DNA from 2 places in the Jeotgalicoccus sp. WY2 genome. Region 1 is predicted to be linked to the other one. Evidence: predicted binding sites of a transcription regulator. Region 1 holds the regulator's gene; the other holds the start of a gene.
The links. Region 1 encodes Rex, which represses fermentation and respiration genes when NADH is low (regulators of the CRP and FNR family bind a similar motif). Its sites were predicted from a motif close to TTGTGAAATATTTCACAA; they were not measured.
Positions count from the first base shown of each region.

Region 2: the regulator Rex is predicted to act here: its motif matches at 2,104-2,121, upstream of G4D76_RS00620 (cytochrome c oxidase subunit II).

Region 1 covers NZ_CP049818.1:944,374-948,783, forward strand. The annotation lists gene G4D76_RS05595 (glycoside hydrolase family 32 protein) at 1-385, opposite strand, end outside; partial or broken gene tatC (twin-arginine translocase subunit TatC) at 410-1,123, opposite strand; gene G4D76_RS05605 (twin-arginine translocase TatA/TatE family subunit) at 1,204-1,434, opposite strand; gene G4D76_RS05610 (redox-sensing transcriptional repressor Rex) at 1,476-2,108, opposite strand; partial or broken gene G4D76_RS05615 (ABC-F family ATP-binding cassette domain-containing protein) at 2,235-4,150, shown strand.
Region 2 covers NZ_CP049818.1:116,261-120,670, reverse strand. The annotation lists partial or broken gene G4D76_RS00640 (replication-associated recombination protein A) at 1-818, shown strand, start outside; RNA gene ssrS (6S RNA) at 1,122-1,314, opposite strand; gene G4D76_RS00630 (helix-turn-helix domain-containing protein) at 1,342-1,713, opposite strand; gene G4D76_RS00625 (cyclic nucleotide-binding domain-containing protein) at 1,740-1,973, opposite strand; gene G4D76_RS00620 (cytochrome c oxidase subunit II) at 2,354-2,845, shown strand; gene G4D76_RS00615 (b(o/a)3-type cytochrome-c oxidase subunit 1) at 2,838-4,410, shown strand, end outside.

The DNA.
Region 1 (4,410 bases):
TCATCAGCTCATCGCCTCTCAGACGTTCTCCTGTATAAAAGTAACTGATTTCATTGAACACCTTAGACAAGCTTCCACCGAATATATTCTCAGCATCATACAGCGAGTCCGGTTTAATTTTCACGCCTTCACTGTGAAATGTTACAAGATCTCTTGACGTTGCATGATAGATGTATTTACTGTCAGGTGTGACTGTTAAATCACTGTCCGGTGACCATTCATAAAATAAATGATAAATACCATTTACATAGTTAAATCCCGTCGGGGCACCTAAAAATCCAAATGGCGGCTGAACATGATATACCTGTTTCCACTTCGAATCATCAGCTGCTTGTATTAAATCGTCTATCTCTGCACGCGAAATTTCTTCAAGTTTTTTTGGCATATATGTTCATTACCTCCCATTTTATTACAGCTCATCTTCCAACTGCTGCTGTTCTGCTTTTAAATATCTGCGGTAGCCAATTTTTGAAATATGAATACTGATTTCATATAAAATAATCATCGGAACTGTCAGCAGTAAGTGCGTCATAATATCCGGCGGAGCAATAATTGCTGCCAGCACAAACATAATAAAATATGCATATTTTCTGTTCTTCTTCAGGAACATCGGCGTAATAATACCCAGCTGTGTTAAGAACAATGTCAGCACCGGCATTTGGAATATAAAGCCGAACGGCAGTATTGTTCTGAACAGGAAGCCGAAATACTGGTTAATACCAATCGTCGTTTCAATTCCCATTTCAACAGATAAATCAAATGTAAATTTAATAATATACGGTACAACAACAAAGTAGCCAAATGCGATGCCAAGCAGCATTAGAATCATGACTACCGGTATGTACAGCAGCGTTATACTTCGTTCCTTCTCATACAGCCCGGGAGTGATAAACGACCACAGCTGATACATAATAACTGGTAAAATTATAATAAAGGCAATAGCCACAATAACAATTAAATAAATTTTAAGCGGATCTGTGACCTGGAATGCGTGCATCTGAACATTTTCTGTCCATGGTGCATTCTGTAATTGATATATTAATGGTTTTGAGAAATAAAAACCGGCAAATAATGCGGCAGCAAAGAAGTACATTACCGTTAATAAACGTTTTCTCAGCTCTTCAAAATGCTCGGTAAACTCTCTTCCTCATCGGCCATTTAAATCACCTCTTTAAAAAAAGGCGGCTTTCGCCACCCTCTAATTTATGCTTCTGATTCAATTTTTTTAGGTTCTTCTTTTTTAGCTTCGCTGTCTGATTTTCTGCTGACTCTGTCGTCGTCATCATCATCGTCATCAGCCAGACCTTTAGTAGCGTCTTTAAATTCTTTCAGTGTAGAACCGACTGCTTTACCGAACTGCGGAAGTTTCTTAGGTCCGAAAATGATAAGCGCTACTACTGCAATAACGATTAAACTTACTGGAGTAACCGCCATTAATGTATTTGGTAAAAGAACTTCTATCATGAATACCCCTCCTATTTATTTTTCATCTGGAAAAATAGTGCCTGCAGCTCTACGCCTAAGTCAATACTGTGTACAGTCACATCAGGACCAGTGCTCAGCCGGATAGGTGTAAAGTTAAGAATGCCTTTAATCCCTGCTTGTTCTAAACGTTCTGCGGACTCTTGTCCAGCTTCCATCGGCACAGTCATAATTGCAACTTCAACGTTCTCCTGCTGTATGATTGCCTCTAAATCATCTGTATGAAAAATACTAATACCATTAATCTCATTTCCTACAAGTGATTGATTGCTGTCAAAAGCGCCAACTACATTCATTTTATCATGAATGTTTGCAAATTTGTAGTTCAATAACGCACTGCCAAGATTACCTGCACCAAGAAGTATTACATTTTTTACATTACTCCCCTGGATGTGTTCCAGAAAGAACTTAAGCAGGCTGCTGACGTTATAGCCATAACCTTTTCTGCCTAATTCTCCAAAATAAGAAAAGTCCCTGCGAATAGTCGCTGAGTCAATGTCTAATGCTTCACTAATTTCTTTCGAGGAAACTCTATCATTACCATTATTCTCTTCTTGTTTGAAGTAACGATAATAAAGCGGTAGACGTTTCATAGTTGCATTAGGGATTTTTTTCTTGTTAGACATTCCCTTTCACCTCTATATTTCTAGTCGCTCAATTATAACATAATATATAGCGGCTGCCACCGGTTTCTCTGGTCGAAATATGTCGTTTTTTCGTGTAAACTAAAGAGTGAAATGAGGTAGGCAATAATGATACTTTTACAATTGGGAAATGTCTCAAAGTCATACGGTACGAATACAATCTTTGAAAACCTTGATCTCGAAGTGAAGTCAGGGGAAACGCTTGGTATCGTCGGTAAAAACGGTGCAGGCAAAAGTACTTTAATGAAAGTCATGGCTGATGAACTGACATACGACAGCGGCACAATCAGCATGCCTAAAAATGTTTCACTCGGATATCTTGCTCAGCAGATGACGCTGGAGTCTGAAGAAACTGTCAGAGATGAACTTCAGAAGCCCTTCTCTGATATTCTTAAAATGAATACTGATATGGCAGAAATAGCTGAATGGCTGGCTGAACATGAACATACACATCCGGACTATACTGAAAAACTTAAAAGGTATGAAAATATACAACTCAGATATGAACACAGTGACGGCTATACAATCGATGCCCAAATTAAGAGTGTACTGACGGGGCTGCAGTTTACAGAAGCTGACCTGGAACGTAAAGTTGAAGAGTTTTCAGGCGGTCAGAAAACACGTCTCGCTCTCGGCAAGATGCTCTTGACGAAGCCGGATCTGCTGCTGCTCGATGAGCCTACCAACCATTTGGATATGGCAACTGTTGAATGGCTGGAACAATATTTGAAGAGCTATCACGGGGCAGTGGTTATTATTAGTCACGACCGTTACTTTTTGGACCGCACCGTCGATAAAATTTATGAAATCGAGTTACACCGTGGAACGCTCTATCATACAAACTATACAAATTACGTTAAAGAAAAAGAGAAAACACACCGTCTCAGAATGAAGCAGTATGAGCGTGAACAGGGCGAAGTTAAACGCTTAGAGACTTTTATCGATAAAAATATTACCCGTGCATCAACTTCAGGCATGGCTAAGGACCGCCGCAAGAAACTTGAAATGATGGACCGCATGGATAAACCGTTCATCGACCGTTCGAGTGCAGACTTCCACTTCACGATTAAACGTGAAAGCGGCAATGATGTGCTCCGCTTAAAAGAATTATCAATCGGCTACGATGAAACTGTACTCCGGAGCGATTTATCTTTTAATGTAGATAAAGGAGAACGTCTCGCTGTTTTAGGACCGAACGGTATCGGTAAATCGACGCTTGCTAAAACAATCGCAAAAATTATTCCGGCACTGTCCGGCAATATTCAGTACGGTACAAATGTGACTATCGGCTACTACGATCAGAAACAAGCCGAGTTCACTTCTCAGAATAATGTTCTCGAAGAACTCTGGAAAGAATATCCGCAGATGAAAGAAAGCGACATTAGAAAAATACTCGGCCGCTTCTTATTTACTCAAGATGAAGTAATGAAGCAGGTCAACTCATTAAGCGGCGGGGAAAAAGCAAGAATACAGCTGGCTAAACTGATGCTGGAAGAAAATAATCTGCTTATCCTCGATGAACCGACAAACCATTTGGACATCGACAGTAAGGAAGTGCTGGAAACCGCACTCGAAAACTTCCCGGGAACGATTATCGTGGTCTCTCACGATCGTTACTTCATTGATAAAATTGCGACCCGTGTCATGGAAATAGAACCGCATAAGGTAATGATGGTCGACGGCGACTACAGCTACTTCCTGCATAAGAAAAAAGAAGCTGAATTTATGGAAGTACCTGTTGAAACAGCAGCAGAGAAAAAGAAAACGTCTCTGATTATGAGGCCCAGAAACAAAAACGCAATGAATTAAAGCGTGTTAAAAAACAAAGTGAAAAGCTTGAGCAGGAAATACAGACGCTGGAAACTGAACTGACGATGATAGAAGATAAACTGGTTGCACCTGAAGTATTTAATGACTACGAGAAAGCACAGGAATTAAATGACAGGCTGCAGGAAATTAATCAGAAACTTGAAGAACTGATGACCGAATGGTCAGAAGCTGAGGAACTGCTCGCTGAACTTTAAAGATTTTTACAGAAATTTTACTGTATGTTCGATGAAACAGTAAAATTTCTCTTAAAAAGTTATGCACAGGAGGAATGCTGTTATTAGTGCATTCCACATCGTTTATCCACAGAATTCATAGTTATCAACACGCTTATCCACAGATTAGTGCACAGTTCTGGATAAGTTATCCACATTCTATCCACAAACTGTGGACAAAACGTACGTTCCGTCTTGACAGAACAAACACTGTGTCAAACGTATTATTAAGTGAATGTACG
Region 2 (4,410 bases), 830 kb from region 1:
TGAACCGCTGATATTGAAGATATAAAAACTGCCATTCACCGTGCTTTAAACGATGCAGAACGCGGACTCGGTGAATACAATATCGAAATAGAAGACGACGCTGTTGAACACTTTGTCACATCAGCCCATGGTGACGTCCGAAGCGCACTAAACGCGCTCGAACTTGCAGCTTTAAGCACTGAAAAAAACGATGATGAAGTAATTAAAATAACACTCAAGGACGCACTCGACTGCATGCAGAAAGCTGCATTTCTGCATGATAAAGACGGCGACATGCACTACGATGTTATGAGCGGGCTGCAAAAATCGATCCGCGGCAGTGACGTCGATGCCTCACTGCACTATCTCGCGCGACTGATTGAAGCAGGAGATCTTGTGACGATAGCAAGACGCCTCCTAGTTATCAGTTACGAAGACGTATCATTAGCTAATCCAAATATCGCATCACGCACACTCGATGCAATTATCAGTGCAGAGCGGCTTGGTTTCCCGGAAGCGAGAATCCCTTTATCGCAGGCAGTTATTGAACTCGCACTCTCACCAAAATCGAATACAGCCATCTCAAGTATCGATAATGCACTGTCAGACGTACGAAAAGGCCGCAGCGGCGCCGTGCCGAGACATCTTCGCGATGGTCATTACAAAGGTGCTAAAGAGCTCGGCAATGCGGTTGGTTACAAATTCCCTCACAATCATCCAAACCACGTCGTCGCTCAGCAATATCTGCCTGACACGCTGATTAATCAGCGCTACTATAAAGACGACGGCATCAGCAATACGAAGCATCGCTGAACGAGACTTATCATAATTTGAAGAAAATGAACAAAGACTCAGATTACGGGAAGAAAGAAATAGTTTTAGTTAAACCCCGTCCTTTTTGGCGGGATTTTTTAATGTCCTTAATACTTATTATGGAAATAATCATCGCTCATTGACTGAGTAAACCCACTACACCGGTCAGTGAGTTCCACGGTGGCACCAAAACCAAATGCGCGCCACCGAAATCTCACGGTAGCGCGCGCTCTATATAACTTTTATAATAACTCGAGTAAAATTATTAATTTTTAGAAAACACATAAAAACTACATAAAAATAGCCACCAAGTAAACTTGGTGGCTACCGAAATACCCAATGTAAGCCGTGTGTTATAGTTGATTATTTTGGCCTGCTATTTGCAGGTGGGTGCCCTGTTTCCAACTCCAAACGTCCTATTACGTTCATAGGCTTGTTTTTTGAAGGAAAACCAATTAAGCTCCCGAAAAAAAGTGTTAGGTCAAAATATAAGTCAACACATCACGAACTCTTCAGGATTTTCTATTAATTTAATAATACCATATATTTTTATATGTAAACTAAAAAGCATGAAAGCGCTTTAAAAAACTGGCACACATCTATATGACAGTTTTCACAGTTGATTAAATGACGTAATTTATCCATGTCATGTATCGTAATTATCTTCTGCTCGACAGATATAACCCCTTGTCTTTTAAGATCCCCGAGCAGTCTGTTTATGACTTCTCTCGACGTGCCGCAAATCAGTCCGAGTTCCTGATTCGTAATTTTTATAGTAATACGGATCCCTTCCGGAACTGTTTCTCCAAAAGAATTCGACAGCCGGTTTAAATTCGAACACAACGCCCCGAGTTTGCCGTATATTACGCTATCACGTATTTTCGTAATCGCGCGCTGACGGTCTATTTCTATCCAGCGCATCCACTCTGTTTTTATTTCTTCGTTATTTAAAACGAGCCCTTCAAACTCTTTTGAGGAAGTCTGTATACCGTAATATCAGTTTTCGCCTTCGCTGAAGCTGTATGCGCCTTAGGCCCGCAAAACAGCGTCACTGCTCCGAATATCCCTTTTTCCTTTAGCAGGCTGGTTGCGAGTTCTGCACCCTCTGCATGCATTCTGCTGATAAAAACCTGTCCTTTTTGAATGATATAATATAAGCAGTCGGATCGCCCGGATGGTATATAAACTCACCCTTCTTAAACGTAATTCTATTACCGTTTTTTTCGATTTGGCTAATGAGCTCGTCAGGGTAAAAATTATTTTATTAGTCATTTTCTGCTCCCTCGTCATTTGCTTAAATATTATCACAAAATGTGAGATTTATCACTTTTTTATAATGAAAGAATTTTACAATTTACCTATACAAAACGTCTGAAAAAGAAGGTGAAATCATAGCTGAAGAACAGGACAGAAAAAAAGAAGAAGAAAAGCACGATGAAGATGATCATCACAACTTGATTTACGAGGTACCTTTATGATGGTTATGGCAATTGGCGGACTGATGCTTTTAAGCTGGTTCGCTGTATTTATATATTTATGGAAGGATGTAAGGTGAACCGATATGCATAAATACGAAAAGATATGGATTTCTTTAGGAACAGCTTCTCTTGCAATATTTTTAATTATTTTAGGTATTTCAGCTGTTCACGGCGGACATACGCCGGCTGCAAGCGGTATTGAAACAATTCATCCGGAACATATCCGTGAAGATGCACGGTTCAGTGAGCCGGGCTTGAAGAAAGCAACTGAAGGCGATTACGACTATGATCTGTACTTTATCGCCAGTGCTTTTATGTACGAACCAGGGGAAGTCGAAATCCCTGCAGGTTCTACCGTAAAAATACACGTGACCAGTCCTGACGTTGTTCACGGTTTTCAAGTGGTTGGCACGAACATTAATATGATGGCGGAACCGGGCTTAATTTCTACATATGAGATGACATTTGATGATCCCGGTGAGCATCTTATCGTCTGTAATGAATATTGCGGCGTCGGCCATACGGATATGACATCGACGCTGAAAGTAGTAGATGGAGGTACGGATCATGACTAACTATACCGGTTCTGAAATTTTCTCAAGTAAGACAAGAGTAAATCCGAAAGATGGAAAACTCGTCTTAGCGAACATGTTCTGGGTCGCTTTTGCTTTATTAATCGGCGGCACTGCCGGTCTCTTGCAGACACTCGTCCGTTCCGGCCATTTTGAATTGCCGTTTGGCATCGGCTACTATCAGCTATTAACATTGCACGGTGTAATCCTTGCGCTCGTAATGACATTCTTTTTCATCATGGGTTTTCAGATCGCAGCCTTGTCGAGAACTGCAGGAGCATTTAACAATAAAGAGCGTACGCTCGGCTGGATTGGTTTCTGGGTAATGACAGTCGGAACCTTAATGTCCGCTGCAATGATCGCAATGAATGAAGCATCTGTTTTATATACATTCTACGCACCGCTGCAGGCGCATGTTCTTCACTACATCGGCCTCACACTTGTTATTGTCGGCACATGGGTTTCAGTTGCCGGACAGCTGATGAGATATTTCAGATGGCGTAAAGAAAACAAAGGACATAAAACACCGCTCTTAAGCTATATGACTGCAATTAACAATGTCATGTGGATCGTCTGTACTATCGGTGTGGCAACTACTGTAATATTCCAGTTTATTCCATGGTCACTCGGCTGGGTTGAAACGATTAACATTACGCTGAGCCGTACTTTATTCTGGTACTTCGGACATCCGCTCGTTTACTTCTGGCTGCTCCCTGCCTATATGGTATGGTACGCAGTAATTCCGAAAGTACTCGGGACAAAAGGTTTTTCTGATAACCTGGCCCGTGTCTCTTTCGTGCTGTTTTTATTTTTCAGTATTCCCGTCGGTATTCACCACCAGCTGGTGGATCCGGGAATCGATGCATTCTGGAAAGGTCTGCAGGTTGTACTGACGTTTATGGTCATCATTCCTTCACTGATGACTGCATTCAGTATGTTTGCTGTATTTGAAACATACGGACGCAAACAGGGCGCTAAAGGACTGCTTGACTGGTTTAAAAAGCTTCCTTGGACAGATGCACGTTTCGTACTCGTATTCATTGGTATGCTGTTCTTCATTCCAGGCGGTCTCGGCGGTATTATTAATGCCTCAGGCCAGATGAACCAGGTCGTTCACAATACAATATGGATTGTCGGACACTTCCATATTACAGTTGGTGCGCCGGTTATTCTGACATATTTCGCTGCAATGCTGTTCCTGCTGCCGCACATTACAGGCAGAAAAATCGATAAAATTGCTAACAGACTTGGCCTGTTCCTCGCCTACACTTGGGCGCTCGGCATGGGAATCATGTCATTGGCGATGCACTGGGCTGGCCTTCGCGGCGCACCAAGACGCTCTACATATTCAGAGTACGGCGGAGCTGAAGTGGCCACAGAATGGATTACCTATCAGGTCATGCAGGCTGTCGGCGGATCATTTCTGTTTATCGCAATCATTATCGCAATTCTGATGTTCTTAAAATTGATTACCGGCCCTAAAGCAGATGACATTGAAGAATTCCCGGTAGCAATGTTTATGGACCAGGACGCACCTGTTGTTAAATGGGTGGAAAACTGGCGCTTGT